Regions from separate parts of the Micromonospora sp. NPDC126480 genome, predicted to be linked through region 1. Evidence: riboswitches for the same ligand, from Rfam matches in the RefSeq annotation. Region 1 holds a riboswitch; each other region holds the start of a gene.

The links. A riboswitch is a leader RNA that binds a small molecule or an ion and turns the genes downstream of it on or off. The one in region 1 is predicted to bind cyclic di-AMP.
Region 2: another riboswitch for cyclic di-AMP. It lies ahead of ABTW87_RS22215 (C39 family peptidase); the one in region 1 lies ahead of ABTW87_RS04815 (coiled-coil domain-containing protein).
Region 3: another riboswitch for cyclic di-AMP. It lies ahead of ABTW87_RS23200 (coiled-coil domain-containing protein); the one in region 1 lies ahead of ABTW87_RS04815 (coiled-coil domain-containing protein).

What each region holds. Positions count from the first base shown of each region.
Region 1 is NZ_JBEORU010000004.1:12,103-18,810, forward strand. It holds gene surE (5'/3'-nucleotidase SurE) at 1-816, opposite strand, end outside; gene ABTW87_RS04805 (1-phosphofructokinase family hexose kinase) at 813-1,793, opposite strand; gene ABTW87_RS04810 (SRPBCC family protein) at 1,954-2,397, shown strand; gene ABTW87_RS04815 (coiled-coil domain-containing protein) at 2,457-3,503, opposite strand; cyclic di-AMP (ydaO/yuaA leader) riboswitch at 3,520-3,650, opposite strand; gene ABTW87_RS04820 (cation diffusion facilitator family transporter) at 3,805-4,722, opposite strand; gene ABTW87_RS04825 (HelD family protein) at 4,810-6,708, opposite strand, start outside.
Region 2 is NZ_JBEORU010000026.1:9,121-15,828, forward strand. It holds gene ABTW87_RS22205 (hypothetical protein) at 56-457, shown strand; gene ABTW87_RS22210 (hypothetical protein) at 636-1,373, shown strand; cyclic di-AMP (ydaO/yuaA leader) riboswitch at 1,662-1,796, shown strand; gene ABTW87_RS22215 (C39 family peptidase) at 2,033-2,872, shown strand; gene ABTW87_RS22220 (DUF397 domain-containing protein) at 3,272-3,466, opposite strand; gene ABTW87_RS22225 (helix-turn-helix domain-containing protein) at 3,454-4,305, opposite strand; gene ABTW87_RS22230 (hypothetical protein) at 4,487-4,723, shown strand; gene ABTW87_RS22235 (flavin reductase) at 4,720-4,968, shown strand; gene ABTW87_RS22240 (dihydrofolate reductase family protein) at 5,029-5,634, opposite strand; gene ABTW87_RS22245 (iron chaperone) at 5,823-6,272, shown strand; gene ABTW87_RS22250 (endonuclease/exonuclease/phosphatase family protein) at 6,351-6,708, shown strand, end outside.
Region 3 is NZ_JBEORU010000028.1:36,970-43,677, forward strand. It holds gene ABTW87_RS23195 (carbonic anhydrase) at 1-542, shown strand, start outside; gene ABTW87_RS23200 (coiled-coil domain-containing protein) at 619-1,635, opposite strand; cyclic di-AMP (ydaO/yuaA leader) riboswitch at 1,640-1,770, opposite strand; gene ABTW87_RS23205 (YibE/F family protein) at 1,937-3,283, opposite strand; gene ABTW87_RS23210 (heavy metal translocating P-type ATPase) at 3,614-5,764, shown strand; gene ABTW87_RS23215 (metal-sensitive transcriptional regulator) at 5,777-6,079, opposite strand; gene ABTW87_RS23220 (heavy-metal-associated domain-containing protein) at 6,173-6,382, shown strand; gene ABTW87_RS23225 (DUF8832 domain-containing protein) at 6,407-6,708, shown strand, end outside.

The sequences.
Region 1 (6,708 bases):
GTCCAGGCCGCTGAGGTCGATGTCGCTCACCTCCGTGACCGCCCGGACCGCCGTCACCGACGCGTACCCCTCGGCCAGCAGGGCCACGTCGGTGCCTGCCTGGGCGGCCTCGCCCGGCTCCTCCAGTGCGGTCCGTACGAAGCCGTGCCCCGACTCGGCCACCGTCATCTGCACCTGGCCGAAGCTCGCGAGCCGGCCGCGGCGCAGCCCGCGCAGGCGGGCGAGTGGCACGTCCGGGGCGTTGACGTTGAGCACACTGCCCACCGGCCCGGCGGTGACCCGCGGCAGCAGGTCCATCGCCACCCGCGCGGCGGTGGACCAGTGACGTTCGGCGTCGCGGACCCGGGCGGCGACGGACACCGCGGCACCGCCGCTGACCGCGGTGGCCTCCCCGGCCGAGAGCACGTCCAGCGACACGGCCATCGCCCGGCAGCCGTTCGAGGCAGCGGTGAAGGCAGCGCCGACGGTCCCGGAGTGGAGTACGGCGCGGCCGGCGTTCGCGCCGCGGTTGATGCCGGACAGCAGGACCGACGGCGGCGGCCCGAACGCCCCGTGCACCGCGATCAACGCGATGAAACCGGGCGAGCCACCCACCCCGAACGCCGGCACCCCGTCGAGCCCCGGCAGCGGGTGATCCTGCACCACGACGTGCCCCTGCCGCTCCACCGCCGTCATGGCGGCGCTGGTGCCGCTCGCCTCCTCCAGCGGCGCGGCGACGACGACGTCCAGGCCCTGGTCGACCGCCGCCCGGGCCAGCGCCGCGATGCCCGGCGCGGCGATCCCGTCGTCGTTGGTGATCAGTACGCGCAGCGTCATCGCTCGGCCGCCCGGTCCGCCAGCTCGTCCGGGGTGGTGCGTTCCTGCGGCCGGCTTCCGGCCGGCACCAGGCGTACCCGGTCGACCAGGCCGGTGATCGAGTCGAGCCGGCCGGTGCCGAGACCGTGCCGGGTCACGTTCAGCGCGCCGGCGGCGGCCCCGGTGCGGACGGCCGTCCGGATGTCCCCGCCCCGGGCCACCACGGCGGCCACCCCGGCGGTCATCGAGTCGCCCGCACCGCGCGGGTCGGCGGCCTGGAGGCGGGGCATCTCCACCTCGAACACCTCGCCGTCGACCAGGGCGAGGGCCGGTTTGTCGGCGCGGCTCACCACCACGTTCTCCGCCCCGCCGGCGTGCAGGTCGTACATCGCGCGGGCGAGCTGGTCCTCGTCGTCGCCGGCGGCGCGGCCGTCGGCCATCAGCTCCTCGTGGCTGACCTTGAGGAAGAAGACACCGCTGTCAAGCACGGCGGTGAGGTGGTCGCCGGAGAGGTCGACCACCACCCTGCCGCCGTTGGCGCCGAGGTCGGCCGCGAAGCGCCGGTACAGCTCGGCCGGGACCAGGGATGGTTCGTTCGGCCCGCTCAGTACGCTGACCGGGGCGCGCAGCCCTTCCCCGAGCGCCAGGTTGTACAGCTCGTCCAGCTCGTGCCGGCCGAGCGGCTGGCCGGGCACGTCCGCGATCTCGCGGCGGGAGCCCTCGCGCCGGTCGTGCACGTACCCGCCGCTGCCGCCGGAGTCGCGGACCACCACCTTGAGGTCGACGCCCTCGCTGACCAGCAACGGCTCCAGCACCTGGCCGACCTCGCCACCCAGCGCCGTGCAGAGCACCACGTCGACCCCGAGCGACATGATCATGCGGGCCTGCCAGACGCCCTGCCCGCCCGGGTGCAGGTGCAACTCCGGCGCGTCGCTGGGCTGGTCGATGGTCACCGTGAGCCGCGGTGTCGGCGCGAAGACCATCACGTGTTCCGCCATGCGCGCCTCCCGATCGTCGTCCCCGTGTCGTCGTACCCCATCCGCTGACCGTAGTCGCGTCGGCGGGTGGCCGCCGGGTGTCCGCGCGGTCACCGATCGGGCGTTGCCAGCACGGCCGGGGTGGGTGACGATCGGACGACCGACGACGGTGGGAGACGGCGTGCTCAGGCGGGATTCCTTCAGCTACACCGTCCAGGCGCGGTCCACCCCGGCGGCCGCCGCGAACCTGCTTGCCGATCCGCTCCGGCACGGCGAGTTCCATCCGTTCATCGTCCGGGTGCGACGGGTCGCGTCCCGGCGCGGCGCCCGCGCCAGTTACGCGATCACCGACCGCGTCCCGCTGGGTCGGCTGCGGCTACCGGTCACCTACCGCGCCGACGTGCTCGTCGCGACGGAGGACGAGGTGGTCACCGTGGCCCGGCAGTGGCCGGCGACGACGGTACGCAACCGGACCCGGCTGGCACCGGAGCCGGAGGGCGTCCGCATCGACGTGGAGATCACGCTCGTCGCGCCGGCGCCGCTGTTCCGGTACGCGTTCGAGCAGGCCCGCGCGGCGCACCTGGCTCTGGCCAGCCGGCTCGGCGCGGCGCTGGAGAGCGCCTGACGGCCTGCGGGCCGGGCAGCTGTCGGTCGCCCGACGGCTGCCCGGCCCGCACGCCCTCGTCAGTAGACCGACAGGTGCACGTGGTTGGTGTGGTCGCTGGACGGGTCCCCGCCCGCGCCGCTGTACGACTTCCAGCCGCTGCTGGGCAGCCAGATCTGCCGGTACCAGATCACGTAGAGCACGGCGAGGCGGTCGGCGTTGTTCACGAAGAACGCCGCCAGGTTGTTGCCGTACGTCCGGTCGCCGCCGGTCGCGTCTCCGCCGAAGCCGCTCTTCTGGGCGGCGAAATCGCAGGCCCGGCCCTTCGGGTGCTCGCCCGAGCCGCCGGAGCGGAAGCACGACACGTACCGGGTGAAGCCGGCCGCCTTGGCCTGGTTGAGGGCGTGCAGTGTGCGCGGGGTGATGCAGCCGTTGGCCGGGGTCGGGTCGTTGACGCTGCACGACTCGGAGGGCCAGGAGCCGTCCGAGTTCCGCGGCGCGGGTGCCGCCCGGGTGGAGCTGCGGCTCGCGGGGGCGGAGCTGGCCCGCTCGTTGGCCACGGTGAGCGCCCGCTCGGCCTGCTGCTTGCGCTTGGCCATCACCGCCTGCTGCTTGCGCTGCTCCCCGATCTCCGCCTCCACCGCGAGCTTGGCCTGATTGACCTGGTCGCGGGTGTCCAGCAGCTCGCGCAGCGCCTGGTCCTCGTTGGCGGCCACCGCGTCCAGGGCAGCGGCCCGGTCCATCAAGCCCTCCGGGGACGAACTGTTGAGCAGCGCCGACGCAGTGCCGAGGCGGCCGGTGCGGTACGCGAGGCCGGCGATCTGACCGACCCGGCTGGTGCGCTCGGCGAGCTGCGTCTCGGTGGTCTTGAGCTGGTCGGCGAGCTGCTGCTGCCGCTTCACCGAGGTTTCCAGGGCCCGCTTGGCGTCGAGGTATCCCTTGCTGGCCGCTTCGAGCTGCGCGCGGAGGGCGGGGGTGCCGCCCTCGGGGTCGTCCCCGGGGGCGGCGGCCTGGCGGGCCGGCGGAGCGGCCGTCGCGGGGGCCACCGGCGCGACGCCGAGCCCGAGCGCGAGCGCCGCGATGATCAGTGCCGCCACCCGGGCGGCAGGTCGTCGTACGGGTGCCACTGCTGGCATATACACGTGTCCTTCCGTCAGCCGCCGACCGGGTTAGCTGACGGGTTCGGGACGGAAGATCCCTACCGCTGGCGCGGATGCACCCCACGTACCTGGTTCCCCGGTTCGCCCTGGCGGGCGATTAGGCGGCGACCGCCGCCGGCACCGGTGGGTGCCGCCTGGCGGAGGCCGGATCAGAGCCTACCGGTGCTCAGGTGGCAGGTGCAGCGGATGTTACTGACGGTGTCCGTGTGGTCACCGCCTAATCAGACAAAAGGGAGAGGATCGATCCGCACGAGGAGGGGTGTGCCGATCACCACTCAACGGCCCCGCAGGTACCGGCGGCCGCCCCGGGCTCTATCTGCAACGTGGCGTGCTCGATCCGGAACTCGTCGCGGAGCAGGGTCCGCGCGGCGGCGAGGACCGCGGCGACGTCGGCGCCGGGCGCGATCGTGAGGTGGGCGGAGGCCACCTCCATCCCGGAGGTGAGTGTCCAGACGTGCAGGTCGTGCACCTCCGCGACGCCGGGCACGGCGACCAGTCGGTCGTGCACGGCGGTGACCTGGAGGTGCTCCGGCGCGGCCTGCACCAGGATGCGCAGCGCCGCCCGCCCGAGGCGCCAGGTGCGGGGCAGGATGAACAGGCCGATGGCGACCGCGACCAGCGGGTCGACCCACCACCAGTCGGTGGCCGTGATGATCAGGGCCGCGGCGATCACGCCGAGGCTGCCCAGCAGGTCGCCGAGCACCTCGAGGTAGGCGCCCTGGAGGTTGATGCTCTCCTTCGCCCCGGGCCGGAGCAGGGCGAAGGCGATCAGGTTCGCGAGCAGGCCGAGGGTGGCCACCGCCAGCATCGGGCCGGTGCGCACCTGCGGCGGGTCGCCGAACCGGCGTACGGCCTCGACCAGCACGTAGACCGCCACGCCGGAGAGCAGCAGGGCGTTGGCGAGGGCGGCGAGCACCTCCAGCCGGTAGAGCCCGAAGGTGCGCTGCGGGTCGCCGCTGCGCCGGCGGGTGGCGGTGAGCGCGGCCAGGGCCATGCCGATGCCGAGCACGTCGGTGAACATGTGTCCGGCGTCGCTGAGCAGCGCGAGCGATCCGGTGCGGAAGGCGGCCACCGCCTCGACCACCATCAGGGTGGCGAGCAGGCCGAAGGCCGCCCAGAGGCGCCCGCGGTGCCGCTGCGCGGCGTTGGTGACCGACCCGTGGTGGTGGTCATGACCTGCGCCCACGCGGACACCTTCCGTCGCCCGTCCCGATCCGTGCCTAACCTATGCTCACATCGCTATGTATGCAACTGTCGGTCGCGGTGTCGACGCTCAGCCGACGGGGTCGATGGTGGTGAGCCGCTGGGTGGCACGGGACAGCGCGACGTACAGGGTCCGCACGCCCGACCCCGGGTCGGCCCGGATCTCACCCGGTGCCACCAGGACGACGCCGTCGTACTCCATGCCCTTGGCCTCCAGGCTGGTCACGACCTGCAGCCGCGGCGCGCCGAGCCCACCCAGCCAACCGGCGACCGCGCCCCGGCGCGGCACCGGCGTGATCACCCCGACCGTCCCCTCCACCTCGGTGAGCAACGTGCCGACCGCCTCCACCACGGCGGTCTCCAACTCCTCCGGCGGCACGACCAGCTGCACCGGGTCGACGCCGGTCGAGCGGACGGCGGTGGGCAACGGAAGGTCCGGGTCGACCCGCCGGATCTCGGCCGCCGCCACCGCGAAGATCTCCGCCGAGTTGCGGTAGTTGGTGGTGAGCGTGAAGTGGTGCCTCCGCCGCCGGCCGAGTGCCTGGTCACGGGCCCGGGCCAGCTCGTCCGGGTCACCGGTCCACGCCGTCTGCGCCGGGTCGCCCACCACTGTCCACGAGGCCAGCCGGCCACGCCGGCCGATCATGCGCCACTGCATCGGCGACACGTCCTGCGACTCGTCGACCACCACGTGGGCGTACTCCCGGTAGTCCTCCGGGCGCTGCCGGGCCGCCTCCCGGGCGGCGCGCTGCCGGTCGGCGAGCGTGCTCAGCTCGCGTACGCCGCCGGCGAGCTGGAACGGATCCCGCTTCGGCCGCGCCGGCTTCAGCGGCTTGCCCAGCAGGGTGTCCAGCTCGTCGAGCAGGGCGATGTCGGCGACGGTCAGCCCTTCGGAGTCCAAGGTCCGGTACGCGTCGAGGAGCAGCCGGATCTCACGGCCGCCGAGCACGCCCGCGGCGTACCGGCGCAGCCGGTCGGGCCGGGCGAGCCAGCCGAGCACGTGGCGCGGGTGCAGCCGCGGCCACCACGCCTTCAGGAACTCGCGGAACTCCGGCCGGTCGGCGATCTCGTCCTCGAACGCGCGCTGCTCGGGCAAACGGGCGATCCCCAGCCGCCGGGCCTGCGCCCACAGCGCGGCGAAGACCCCGTCGAAGCCGGCCCGGCGCACCTCGTTGCGTCGCGCGCCGCGCGGCAGCGCCCGTTCCCGGATGGCGTCCAGCTCCCGGCGGTCGACGCGCAGCAGCCCACCCCGGTACAACAGCCGCAGCTCCCCGGGAGCATCCGGCGCCGCGTCCCGGGCGGCCCGCTCCAGCACCCGCCGCATCCGCAGCGAGCCCTTCACCGCCGCGACCTCCGGCGGGTCGGTGCGGGTCGCACGCAACCCCGGGAAGAGGCCGCCCAGCGAGGCCAGCGCGGCGGTGTCCTCGCCAAGCGACGGCAACACCGACGCGATGTAGTCGACGAAGACCGCCGACGGCCCGACCACCAGGATGCCGCCGCCGGCGTACCGGCTGCGGTCGGAGTAGAGCAGGTACGCCGCCCGGTGCAGGGCGACCGCCGTCTTGCCGGTCCCCGGTCCGCCGGAGACGATCGTGACGCCCGAGCCGGGCGACCGGATCGCCTCGTCCTGCTCCCGCTGGATGGTGGCGACGATGTCCCGCATGCCGCGCCCGGTCGCCTTCGACAGGGTGGCCAGCAGGGCGCCGTCGCCGACCACCGTCAGGTCGGGCGGGGCGGCGGCCGGGTCGAGCAGGTCGTCCTCGATCCGGGTGACCCGCTCCCCGCTCGACTGGATCATGCGCCGGCGGATCACACCCAGCGGCTGCGCCGGGGTGGCCCGGTAGAAGGCGGCGGCGGCCGGGGCGCGCCAGTCCACCACCAGGGTGGCCGCGTTCTCGTCCCGGATACCGAGGCGCCCGACGTGCAGCACCTGCCCGTCGCGCAGGTCGAGCCGGCCGAAGACCAGCCC
Region 2 (6,708 bases), on a different contig from region 1:
TGCGACACGCCCGTCACCGGTGCGGCGGGCCGGTGCCCGGCGGTAGCGTGGGACCGTGCTCCCCGTCGCCCTCACCTGTCCGTTGTGGTGGGTGGCGCGCTGGGCCTCCCGGCTGCTCGCCGGTCTCGCGCTGACCGCCGGTCTCACCGTCGGCGTCGCCGGTCCGGCTCACTCGGCGGAGGCCGCCGGCGCGACCGGAGCGATGATCGCCGTGGCCCCGGGGAACGCCCCCGCGTGGTTGAGCACCGACGGCGCGACCGGTGCCGGCGGAGCGGAGAACGCGTACGCGCGGTCCACCGTCGACGACGGGCCCTCCTGCCGTTCGGCGGCCCTCGTCCCGGTGACCGGCGTGCCGCACGGTGCCGCCCGGCCGGTCCCGGCGACCGGCACCGAGGCGGTGCCCCGACCGGCCCGGTCCGCCACCACCGCCGGCCCCCGAGCCCCACCCTTCGGGTAAGGAAGGGCCCCCTCTTAACGCCTGCGGTAGAGCAGGGGCCCCCTGTTAACACTCGCCGGGCCGGCCGAGATGCCCCGACCCCGGTCCGGCCGCGGCTGCACCCGTCGTTTCCCCGCCGTGCCGCCGGCCAGTCGCCGAGCGGTACGACTCCCGCCGTTTCCTCATGAGGTGTGCCGACATGACCACCGTCCTTCACGAGTTCCTCGTCGACGTACCCCGGGCGACCGCCATCTGGTCGGCGCTGCTTCTTCTCGCCCTGACCACGCTCACCGTCCTCGCGGCCCGGCCGGAGCCGGACCGGCCCGTCCCGGAGCCGCCACCGGCGGACGAGACCACCGACCTGCGCCGGTACGCCGAGGAGGTGGCGGTGGCGGCGGCCGGGGCGGCTCAGACGGCGCGACGGCGACGGGACGCCTGGCTGGCCGCCCAGGAGGAGGCCGACCGGGCCTGGCAGGCGTACGACGAGGCGGAAGGTGACGCCCGCCGGCTCGCCGCGGCGGCACCGCTGCCGCGACCGCGCACTCCCCGGACGCCCGCCGAGTACGCGTACCGCGAGCGCTGGCTGCACCACGCGGCGGTGGCCGCCCACTGGCGCGGTGACCTCACCGCCGAGCAGCTCCGGGACGTGTTCGGGCACCGGGGCGGGTGGGACCCCCGCCTGCACCCGGTCGACCAGGAGATCGCCTTGACGCGGGCCGTCCGGGACGGCAAGCTGGCCGCCTACCGCGCGGCCGCGGCCCGGGAGCGGGCCTCGTGGCGGGACGCCGAGGTGGCCGCCGAGGCGGCCCGGGCGCTCTCGGCCGAGGCGTACGCGGCGGCGGAACGGCTGCGGCCGGCGGTGTCGACGCGGTCCCGGCCGGTGACCGTCGGGCGCCGGGCCGTCGAGGTCCGGTGGCGGCCGGCGCGGGCGAGCTGACCGGCCGGTTATTTCCGTGACTCCGGTCACACGAATGTCGAACCGGTCAAGTTTCTCAGGTCGGCCGATTCTCGCGCGAGTGGCGGAAGAAAGTCGACGGCCTGTCCCGTTACCGACCGCACGCGCCGTCTTCGCCAGCCGTCCCCATTGAGTAGCGTCAGTGCGAAAGTGTCCGCAAAATTGCTTCCATGATCGATGTTTAGGCAGGTCACGACGGCTTGGCAGGCCCGTGAACCGGCCAGTAATGTCGGCGCGTCCGGTGCGGTACCCGATCGCAAGAGGCGACGCCGCATCGACCCGCTCAATCGCCGGAAGGCGAGCCGGGGACCCATTGCACCTGGGGTGAATCCGCGAGTCTCGCGGTAGGGCGCACTTCCCGCCCGAACCCGTCAGCTAACCCGGTAGGCGGTGTCGGAAGGAGTTCCAACTTCGTGCAGCACGAATCCGCCCCCCGGGCGTTCCGCCGCCTCCACGGCGTAGCGGTGCCCGCGCCCGTCCGGACTTCCGCCGGGCGCTGACCCACCGCCCACCGCCCGGTCCGACCGGGCGCGACCCCCTCGTGGCCACCCGCCGGCGGATTCTCTCCGCGCGGCCCCGCCCTGCGCCGCTTTCGGCCGGCACGGTGCGCCACCAGCCCCGACCGCCCGTGGAGGAAACCCGTGAAGCACCACCTCAAGCGACAGCTCCGCCGTCTCGTCTCCGAGCGCCCGTACCAGGTGGCCGCCGCGTCGGCCGCGGCGCTCGTGCTGGCGACCGGTGCGGGGGCCCTGGCCGCCGGCACCGAGGAGACCCCCGCCCCCGCCTCGGCCCAGACCGGCGTCGCGCTGGCTGAGCGGGGCGGCGACAGCCCCGCCTCGCGTGGCGAGGCCCGCGCCGTTGCGGTGGCCCCCAGCAGCGCCGCGCCGTCGAGCGCCGCGCCGTCCAGCGCCCCGGCCACCACGGCCGCCGCCGACCCGGACCTGACCAAGAAGCCGGCGGCACCGAAGCCACCGAAGTCCAAGACCCTGAAGTACGCCTACCAGGCGCAAATCAACTTCTACTACTGCGGTCCGGCCGCCGTCCGCAACGCGCTAAGCGCCGCCGGTATCGAGCGCTCGCAGGACCAGCTCGCCGGCCCGCTCGGCACCGACCAGTTCGGCACCGACTCGGCCGAGGACACCACCCGGGTGCTCAACGACACGGTCAAGGGGTCCCCGTACCGGACCCGCATGATCAAGGGCGGCGCCGCCACCCCGGCCCAGATGGACCAGCTCCAGGCCGACGTCGTCAAGGCCATCACCGACGGCCGCGGCGTGGTGGTCAACGTCGCCGGTAGCGCCACCGACACCGCCGGCGGCTGGCACTCGTTCCCCGGCGGCCACTACATCGCGGTGGTCGGCTACGACGACGAGGGCCGGCTGGTGCGGATCGCCGACTCGGCGAACCCCGCCGCCGGGTCGTACTGGATGACCACGATCGCGTTGGCGAACTGGGCCGCGACCCGCGGCTACTCCGCCTGACCCACCGCTCCACCACGACGGGCGCCGGTCCCCCTTTTCGGGGCCGGCGTCCGTTGTCGCTCCGGTGGCCGGACCCCGGACGCCGCGCGGCTTCGCGGCGGTGGCTCGTGTCACCGATCGGCTCGCTGTGGAACTGCCCGCACCGACGGGGCAGAGCGCTCGCGCCGGCCGCACGCCACTTCCCGTACGAGGACCAGGTAGATCTTGGACAGTTACCGTTCGCGACGAACGGTAACCGTCCAAGATCTCTATGAGTGGTCGGCTCCGCTTGAGGATGACGCTGGCGGGGCGGGAACGGGTGTTGGGCGTGGAACATCCGAGCACGCAGTTGTCGCGGTACAACCTTGACGCCGCGCTCCGGCTCCGGGACGAGAGCCAGTAGGGCGGTCGAGTGACCGGTCAGCCGAGCCCGGAGACCTTCGTGACGAAGGCCCGCCAGGCGGCGGGGGAGAAGGTCAGCGCGGGCCCGGTCGGGTCCGTGGAGTCGCGGACACCCACGACACCGGGCAGGTTGTCGGCGACCTCGACGCAGGCGCCGCCGTTTGTGGACGAGCGGGACGACTTCCGCCAGCGAGCGCCCGTCAGGTTGTCCATGTCTTCGCCGCTTCCTTGAGTACGTCGAGTGTCTGCCCGAGCGGGAGAGCTTCACCCCGGACTGAGTCCCAAGACAGTCCCAGGCTAGCAACCGGGTCGGGCTGCCCGGTGATCTGCGCTGCCAGTTGGTTGTCGACGTAACCGGCGCGTGAGCCATCCGGCAGGTCAGCCAGGATGAACGCCCCGGCGAGTCCTGAGTAGATGCCAGCGGACAACGGCACCACATGCAACTGAATATGGGGCTGTTCGGCGCAGGTCAGCAGGTGTTCCACCTGCTCGGCCATCACGTCGCCGCCTCCGCACGCCCGCCGGACGACCATCTCGTCCAGCACCACGAAGAGTTGTGGGGCCGGGTCCCGACCGAGGACGGACTGCCGCTCCAGCCGCGCGGCCACGCGCCGGTCGAGGTCCGCAGCCGGCACGCGGGCCGCGCGGAACGTCGCGCGAGCGTACGCCTCGGTCTGTAGCAGTCCCGGCACGAAGGAGTGCTCGTACCAGCGCAGCGCGGTCGCCTCCCGCTCGATTTGAATCCATTCACGTAGCCAGACCGGAGCGGCGTCCCCCTTGACCAACTCGTCCCAGAGCGTCGCGAAGTAGCCGCCGGTGTTCAACGCCTTGTCGACAGCGGTCAGGTAGGGCAGCGTCGGCGGTTTGGTCCCGGTCTCGATCGCGCTGACCTGCGAATCCGAGCAGAAGACCGACTCGCCGAGTTGAGCCTGGGTCAGCCCGGCGGCCGTGCGGCGTCGCCGCAGCTCACGAAGGAGGAACTCGGACGGCGAGATTCCCACGACTTCCACACCCTTCCACGGCTCTCCACACCACTCCGCGCCGGCCCGCATCAGGCCATCGCGCTCCGCGATCGAGTGGTGACTGTTCCGAGCCTAGGGGGCTCGCGTCCAGGGTGGAAGGACGAGCGGCGTGCGCCGGTAGCGGGACCCGAACCCGCCGGTCGCGCTGCCGGGGCCGCCCCTGTGACGTGTCGGGGCGGCCCCGTCCAACCCGCGAAGGGAGGTACCGCCGGTGACCATCGCCGTCGGCCGCACGATCCGGGTCCGGGAGGACGCCTACCGGTTCGGCACCGGGACCCTGACCCTGGCCATCACCGAGGTCCTCGGCACCCAGACCGTCGACGGCGTGGTCTGGGTGCAGCTCAAGGGCCGCGAGATCCGCCCGGATCGGTCGGTCGCTCCCCGGGAGCGGTACGCGGCGGTCCGGGTCGACGCCGTGACGGAGATAGAGCCGGTGCGGGTCCGGTGACCCGACGCCGCGCCGAACATGTCCCGTCCCGGCCGACCTGGCGGTGCCGGGCGTGCGGGATCGCGTGGCCGTGCTCACCGGCGAAGCTCCGGCTGCTGGGCGAGTACCGCCACGACCGGGCCGCCCTGCTGGTCTACCTGGCGACGCTCCAGGTCGAGGCCGCCGAGCAGCTCGCCGAGTTGGACGGGGGCACGCCACCGGACCGCCTGTTCGAGCGCTTCACCGCCTGGGCCCGCGCCCGGTAGGCGTCCCGGTCGGGCGCATCAGCCGGGTCGCCCGGATCCGGCGACCCGGCCGGGGCGTACTCAGGAAACCTGGTCCTTGACCTCGTCGTAGCCGACGGCGGCGGGCGCCTCGGTCGGCGCGTAGATCACGCGGATCACGCCGGTCGGGAACGTCTCCGTCGCCGTCACCGTCAGGTGGTACGCGGTGTCGCCCTCGTCGAACAACTTGCGGCCCCTACGTGCCGCCACCGGGTGCACCAGCAGGCGCAGCTCGTCGACCAGCCCCGCGGCGAGCAGCTGCTGCACCACGGAGATGGACCCGGGGATGAGGATGCCCCTGCTGCCGGCGTCGGCCTTGAGCGCGGCGACGGCATCGACCAGCTCGCCGCTGACCAGCTCCGAGTTGCGCCAGGAGAACTCCAGCGGCTGGCGCGAGACGACCACCTTGCGCATGTCGCCGAGCTGCTTGGCGAACGGGGCGTCCTCCCCGCCGGCCGCCTCGCGGTCGGGCCAGGCCCCGGCGAAGCTGTCGTAGGTCACACGGCCGATGAGCAGCACGTCAGCGGCGTCGTAGTCCTCGGTGACGGCACGGCCCATGTTCTCGTCGAAGTACGGGAAGTGCCAGTCGGGGTCGATCTCGGCGACGCCGTCGGCCGAGATGAACAGCGTGGAGATGACCTTCGCCATCGAGGTGGTCCTTTCCGGTCGGGTGGTGTAGTCGGCAGATGGACCGCGCCAGCATCCCAAACTCATCGGCCGGCTACGCCCCGGTTTCGATCAGGAATCGAGAAGTGCCCGGCATCCCGTCCGGCCTAGCCTTTCTTCCAGGTGGTCGGCAGCGCGCCGAGCCAGGGAACGTCGAAAGGCGGCGGGGAATGTCCGCGAAGAGTGCCAGGACCGAATCCGACGGCTTCAGCGCCGAGGAGCGCGCCGCGATGAAGGAGCGCGCCGCCGAGCTGCGCGCCGAGGGCAGGAAGGGCGCCAAGAAGGCCGACGGGCTTCAGGCGGTCCTCGACCGCATCGCGCAGATGACGCCGGAGGATCGTGCGCTCGCCGAGCGGGTGCATGTGGCGGTGACCGCCGCCGCCCCGCAGCTGGCGCCGAAGACGTGGTACGGGATGCCCGCGTACGCGAACGAGGACGGCAAGATCGTCGTCTTCTTCCAGGACGCGGGCAAGTTCAACTACCGGTACTCGACCCTGGGCTTCCAGGACACGGCCAACATCGACGACGGGGACATGTGGCCGGTGTCGTACGCACTCAAGACGTGGAGCCCGGAGGTGGAGAAGCGGGTGGTTGAGCTGGTCAAGGCCGCGGTCTTGTGACCGCTGCCCGCCGGCGCACGAGCGCCGGAGCGCCCGGAAGGCTTCGCGGATGTCGCCGGTGCGGGGAATGATGGCTGCATGCCCGACGTTGCCCAGCCGTCCCGGCCGGATCCGCGACCGGGGCGGATCCGGGTTCTGACGGTCAACCTGCTGTCGCCCGAGCACGCGGGCTGGGACCAGCGCCGGCGGGTCCTGCGGGCCGGGATCGCCGACCTCCGCCCGGACGTGGTGGCGCTGCAGGAGACGGTCTGGGGCAACGGGTACGACCAGGCTGCCGACCTGCTCGGGCCGGATTACCAGGTGGCACGACACTCCGCCAGGTCGGCCGACGGCGTCGGCGCCGCGCTGGCGAGCCGCTGGCCGCTCGGCGGCGTACACGAGGTCGACCTCCACGTCACGGCACGCACCGCCGGCCTGCCGTGGGCCGCGGCCGTCG
Region 3 (6,708 bases), on a different contig from region 1:
GTCGAGCGGCCGTGGCGGACGGGCAGCAGCCCTTCGCGGTGATCGTCGGCTGTTCCGACTCCCGCCTCGCCGCCGAGATCATCTTTGACCGCGGGCTGGGCGACCTCTTCGTGGTGCGTACGGCGGGGCACACCGTGGGTCCCGAGGTGCTGGGCAGCGTCGAGTACGCCGTGACCGTGCTCGGCACGCCGCTCGTGGTGGTGCTCGGCCACGACTCCTGCGGCGCCGTGCAGGCGGCCCGTACGGCGGCAGCCACCGGCACGCCCCCGTCCGGCCACCTCGGTGCCGTGGTGGACGCCGTGGTGCCGAGCCTGCGCCGGGCGGACGCCGAGGGGGTCGCCGACCTCGACGGGATCGTCGACATCCACATCGCCTGCACCGTCGAGGCGATGCTGGACCGGTCGGAGCCGCTCGCAGCCGCCGTGGCCGCCGGGCGGTGCGCGGTGGTGGGGATGTCGTACCGCCTCGCCGCGGGTGCGGTGCGGACGGTGGCCGCGGTGGGCCTGCCCGACGTCGACGCGGCCGAACGCGCGGCCGCCTGACCGTCCCGGGTCCCGGCGAGCACGGACACCGAGGGCCGCCCCGCCACTCGCGGGGCGGCCCTCGTCGGTAGCCGGCCTACAGCATCGACACGTGGACGTGATCGGTGTGGTCCGACGCGCCGCTGTACGAACTCCAGCCGGTCGCCGGGAACCAGATCTGCCGGTTCCAGATCACGTAGTAGACGCCGAGCCGGTCGGCGTTGCGGACCAGGAACGCGGTCAGGTCGTTGCCGTACCTCCGCATGTCGTTGTTGTGCCAGGAGGCGAACCCGCGATTCTGGAGCGACCAGTCACAGGCCCGTCCCTTGGGATGCTCGAACGGGCCGCCCGACCGGTGGCAGCCGACGAACCGGTTGAAGCCGGCCCGCTTGACCTCCTTGTACATGTGCAGCGTCCGGGGGGTGACGCAGCCGGAGGTGGTCGGGTCGTTCTCGCTGCAGGACTGGGGCTTCCAGTCGCCGCTCGCGGTGCGGCCCGGGGCGATCCGCGCGACCGGCGAGGTGGCGCTGACCAGGCCGCCGGTGAGTCCCTTGCCGCCAACCAGCCGCAGTGCCTTCTCCGCCTCCCGCTTCTCGCGGTTCTTGGCGTTTGTCAGCTTCTGCTGCTCACGGATCTCGGCGTCGAGAGCCAGCTTGGCCTGCTCGGCTCGGTTCTTGACCTCGTTGACCACGCCGAGGCGCTTGTCGTTGACGAGGTTCAGCTCGTCCAGGGCGGTCGCGCGGGCGATGAACGAGTCGGGGGTGTTCGCGGTCAGCAGCATCGACATCGCACCGATACGGCCGGTCCGGTACGACTGGGCGGCGATCTGGTTGACCTGGGGCGCCAGGGCGTTGAGATCGGCCTGTGCCTTCCGGAGCTCCAGTTCGAGGGCGAGCTGGCGCTCCTGCGACTTCTTCAGCGCGGCGTTCGCCTTGATGAACTCCCGGTTGCGGGACTCGATCAGGTCGCCCAGCAGCTTGGGCTCCTCGTCGTGCCCGGAGGGCTGGGGGGGAGTGGTGGGGGCGGCCGAGGCCGGGGTGGGCCCGGCGAGGACGGCCAGCGCGGCGAGCACGGCCACCACGGGTGTCAACCAGCGGCGTAGGGGTGCCGTCACAATGTTCCCTTCCGTCGACCGCCGACCGGGTTAGCTGACGGGTTCGGGACGGAAGCGGCCCCTACCGCTGGCGCGGATTCACCCCACGTACCTGGTTCCCCGGCTCGCCTGGTGGCGATTGGGCGGTGGCCCCGCTGGCGCCGGTGCGCGCCTTCGGCGGTGACCGGGAGCGAGGTTACCTGACAGTCGTCCTGGGGATCTACGTCCCGAAGCCGACCAAACGCGCGATTTCGTCGGTGCACTGCGTAATCAGTGACGCGTCTATCAGGAGGACGGTCCTGGATCGTCACGCTGCGGAGTGTCACCATGCGGTGTCCGTACTCCTGTCGCGGTCGGGCCACCTGGTGGTGGCGGGGGCGGTCCCGCCGGCGCGGGGTGTGCTGAGCGCCTCCAGCGCCTCGGTCCGTTCCGGGGCCGGTCGCGGGGTCGGCGCGGGGGTGCGGTCCCCGCCGCCCGCCCCGCCGGTACGCCGGCCGGCGGTGGTGACCAGGGCGGCGAGCCCGGTGGTCAGCGGGACGGCGGCGATCAGTCCCAGGGTCGCGACCGCGCTGCGGACGATCTCCTGGGCGAGGAACTCGCTGGTCAGGATCTGACTCACCGGCCGCGAGTCGGCGGTCAGCAGGAGCAGCACCGGCAGCGACGCGCCCGCGTACGCCAGCACGATGGTGTTCACCGTGGAGGCGATGTGGGCCCGGCCCACCCGGGTCGCCGACCGGTAGAGCTGGCGGCGGGACAGACCGGGATTGGCGTGCGCCAGCTCGGTGACGGTGGCCGCCTGGGTCACGGTGACGTCGTCGAGCACGCCGAGCGAACCGATGATGATCCCGGCCAGCAGCAGGCCGTGCAGGTCGACGTCGGCCTGGAACATCGACAGGGTCGTGGCCTCCTCGCTGCCGTACCCGGTCAGGTGGGTGGCGGCGGTGGCGAGCGTGCCCAGCACGCCGGTGAGCACCAGGCTGCCCAGCGTGCCGAGCACCGCGACCGACGTCTGTGTGGTGACGCCGTGGGTGAGGTAGAGGACCACGAACATGATCAGAGCGGCGCCGACCACCGCGACCAGCAGCGGCGACCGGCCGGCGCTGATCCCCGGCAGCACGAAGGTCAGCAGGATGGCGAAGCTCGCGGCCAGGCCGGCGAGCGCGGCGAGCCCGCGCCAGCGTCCGAACGCCACGATCGCGGCGGCGAAGAGCGCCACCAGCCACACCAACGGCTTGCCCCGCTGGTGCTCCGCGATGTTGTACGCGCTGGCGGACGGGTCGGCGGGGTCGGTCAGCTCGACCAGGACGACCTCGTCGCCGACGGCGACCGCCGGCGCGCCCGGCCCGGCGGGCACCGGGGTCTCGACCTGCTGCCCGGCGTCCGGCCCGTCGTCGACCCGGACGGTCACCGTTCCGCACGGGCCGTCGCCGGTGGCCGGGCCGCCCTCGGGCGCCTCCGGCGTCGGCGGGCACGGCTCGGTCACCACCCTCGTCACCGTGGCGTGGTAGCGGGGTGGTTCGGTGGCGGCCTCGGGCTCCCGGGTGTCCCGGGGCCACAGCACGAGGGCGGCCACCACGGTGGCGAGGAAGAGGGGGACCACCGTCGCGACGAGGATCCGTCGCACCCCCGGCGGGGCGGACGGAGCGGGACGGGTGTGGTCGGCGCCCATCAGAGTGTCTCCCAACGATTTCAGGGCGGGGTACGGGCCGGCGGGTCGGACGGTTCAGCGTTCCCCCGAACTCCTCCCGGCGAGACGTCCGGGGGTGGCGTCGTGGCCACGTACCGTGACGGCCGGGCCGGGCCCCGTGTGGCCGCGCGCGGTCGGCGGCGGCACCGGCGCCCCGGGGTGGGCGGAGGCCGGGCGGTACGGGATCCGAAGGGCCATCGGCCGAATCGTAGCCAGCGCGACCCCGCGGGCGCAGGTCGCGCGCCGTGGTGTCGGCCGCCGGACCTGGCGGTTGCGCCCCGCGGCCGGGTGCCGGCGGGGGATGTTGAGAGCATGGCGGCGCATCCGAAGCCGGGCGGCGGCCCAGCGCACGGCGGGCACGAGAGCCAGGGCGGGCACGAGGTCGAGGGCGGGCACGGGCGGCCCGGTGGGCACGACAAGCACGCCGGGCACGACAAGCACGCCGGGCACGACCCGGAGATGTTCCGCCGCCGGTTCTGGGTCTGCCTGCTGCTCACCGTGCCGGTCGTGCTGACCAGCCACCTGGTGATGGAATGGTTCGGCTACCGGCTGGAGTTTCCGGGCCGGTCACTGGTGGGGCCGGTGCTCGGCTCGGTGGTGTTCTGGTGGGGCGGCTGGCCGTTCCTGGTCGGGGCCGTCCGGGAGCTGCGGGACCGCGCGCCGGGGATGATGCTGCTGGTCGCCATGGCGATCACGGTCGCGTACGCCGCGTCGCTGGCGACCAGCCTCGGCGCGTTCGACCTGGACTTCTGGTGGGAGCTGGCGGCCCTGGTCACGATCATGCTGCTCGGCCACTGGCAGGAGATGAAGGCGATCGGGCAGGCACGTGGTGCGCTCGCGGCGCTGGCCGCCCTGCTGCCGGACGACGCCGAGCGGGTCGCCGCGGACGGCGCCACCGCCCGGGTGCCGGTCGGCGACCTGCGAGTGGGTGACGTGGTGCTGGTGCGGCCCGGCGGGCGGGTGCCGGCAGACGGCCGGGTCACCGACGGTGCCGCGGAGCTGGACGAGTCGATGATCACCGGGGAGTCCCGGCCGGTCACCCGCTCGGTGGGCGACCGCGTGGTGGCGGGCACCGTCGCCACCGACTCCGCGGTGCGGGTCCGGGTCGAGGCGCTCGGCGAGGAGACCACCCTGGCCGGCATCCAACGGATGGTGGCGCAGGCGCAGCAGTCGAGCGGCCGCGCCCAGGTGCTGGCCGACCGGTTCGCCGCCGGCCTGTTCTACGTCGCCACGGCCACCGCCGTGGTCACGGTGCTCGCGTGGACGGCGTTCGGCAACGCCGACGAGGCCGTGGTCCGCACGGTCACCGTTCTGGTCATCGCCTGCCCGCACGCGCTGGGCCTGGCGATCCCGCTGGTGATCGCCCTGTCCACGGCGCTCGCGGCCCGCTCCGGGATCCTCGTGAAGGACCGGCTGGCGCTGGAGCGGATGCGCACCGTCGACGCGGTGCTGTTCGACAAGACCGGCACCCTGACCCGGGGGGAGCACGTCGTCACCGATGTGGCCGCGGCGCCGGACGCCGCCGACGGCGAGGTGCTGCGGATCGCGGCGGCGGTCGAGTCGGACAGCGAACACCCGTTGGCGCGTGCGATCGTCACGGCCGCCCAGCAGCGCGGCGCCGTCCCCGCTGGGACCGGGTTCCGCTCGCTGCCCGGCCGCGGGGTGCGGGCGACGGTCGAGGGCCGGGAGTACGCGGTGGGGGGTCCTGCTCTCCTGCGTGAGCTGGGTGTGCGGCCGCCCGCCCCGTTGGCCGGGGCGAGTGACCGGTGGGCCGACCGGGGCGCGGTCGTGTTGCATCTGGTGCGGCTGCCGGACGCGGTGCTCGGGGCGGTGGCGCTTACCGACGAGGTGCGGCCCGAGGCGCGGCAGGCGATCGACGAGCTGCGCGCGGAGGGAATCCACACCATCGCCATGATCACCGGAGACGCCCGGCCGGTGGCCGAGGCGGTGGCCGCCGACCTGGGTTTCCGGCGTGGCGTGGACGAGGTGTTCGCCGAGGTGCTGCCGGCGGACAAGGACGGCAAGGTGACCGAGCTGCAGCGACGCGGCCTGACGGTTGCGATGGTGGGTGACGGGGTCAACGACGCGCCGGCCCTGGCCCGGGCCGACGTGGGCATCGCCATCGGGGCGGGTACGGACGTCGCGATCGAGTCGGCCGGGGTGGTGCTCGCCTCGTCCGACCCGCGTGGCGTCGGCGCGGTGGTCCGGCTCTCCCAGGCGTCGTACCGGAAGATGCGGCAGAACCTGGGCTGGGCGGCCGGGTACAACGTGGTGGCCCTGCCGCTGGCCGCCGGGGTGTTCGTCTGGGCCGGGCTGGCGTTGAGTCCCGCGCTGGCGGCCGTGCTGATGTCCGGGTCGACGATCGTGGTGGCGCTCAACGCCCAGCTGCTGCGGCGGGTGCGCCTCGAGAGCAAGGAAGGGCCCCCTCTTAACGCCTCGCGAGGTGAAAGGGCCCCTTCTTAACGCGCGGGGAGGTCAGCCGCGCTTCATCAGCCGGCCGACGGCGGCCATCATCTCGGTGGCCATCTCGTCGGCCCGACCCTCGGCGGCCCCTTCGTGCAGGCAGTGGCGTGCGTGCCCGTCGAGCAGGCCGAGGGCCACCTTGTCCAGCGCCGCCTGGATCGCGGAGATCTGGGTGAGGACGTCGATGCAGTACCGGTCCTCGTCGACCATCTTCTCGATGCCCCGGACCTGCCCCTCGATGCGGCGCAGCCGCGTGAGCAGCTGGTCCTTGGTGGCGGTGTAGCCCCGGATCGGGGCGGGCGTGGGTGTGGTCATGCGAACCAGGATAGCGTACCCCTAGGGGGTATGTTACTGTCCTGGGCAGTTACCCCCAGGGGGTATGCTGGGTGACGGAGAAGGAGAGGTTCCATGGTCACCACCACGTACCAGGTGCAGGGCATGACCTGCGGGCACTGCGTGAGCTCGGTAAGCGCCGAGGTCGGCGCGATCCCGGGCGTCCGGGACGTCCAGGTGGATCTGGCCTCCGGTCAGGTCACCGTCAGCAGTGCGGACCCGTTGGACATCGAGACCGTGCGCGCCGCGGTCGACGAGGCCGGCTACGACCTCGTCGGCGCCTGACGCACGGAGAGACCGAGGTACCCCATGAACACGGCGACGAAGCTCAGCGGCTTCGCGCTCGGCCTCGTGGCGGTGTTCGGCGCGGCGTACGGGGTCGGCCAGGTGACCGGCCCCGTCGCCCCCGCCGCCGACACCCGCCACGACGACACCGGGCACGCCGGTGAGACCGCGCACACCGACGAGACCGGGCACGGCCAGTCGGCGGGCGCCCACCTGCCCGGCGGCCTGCTCGTCTCCGACCGCGGCCACACCCTCCGCCCGGTCGAGGCACCGCCCGGGGAGTTCGCCTTCCAGATCACCGGCCCGGACGGCGAACCGGTCACCGC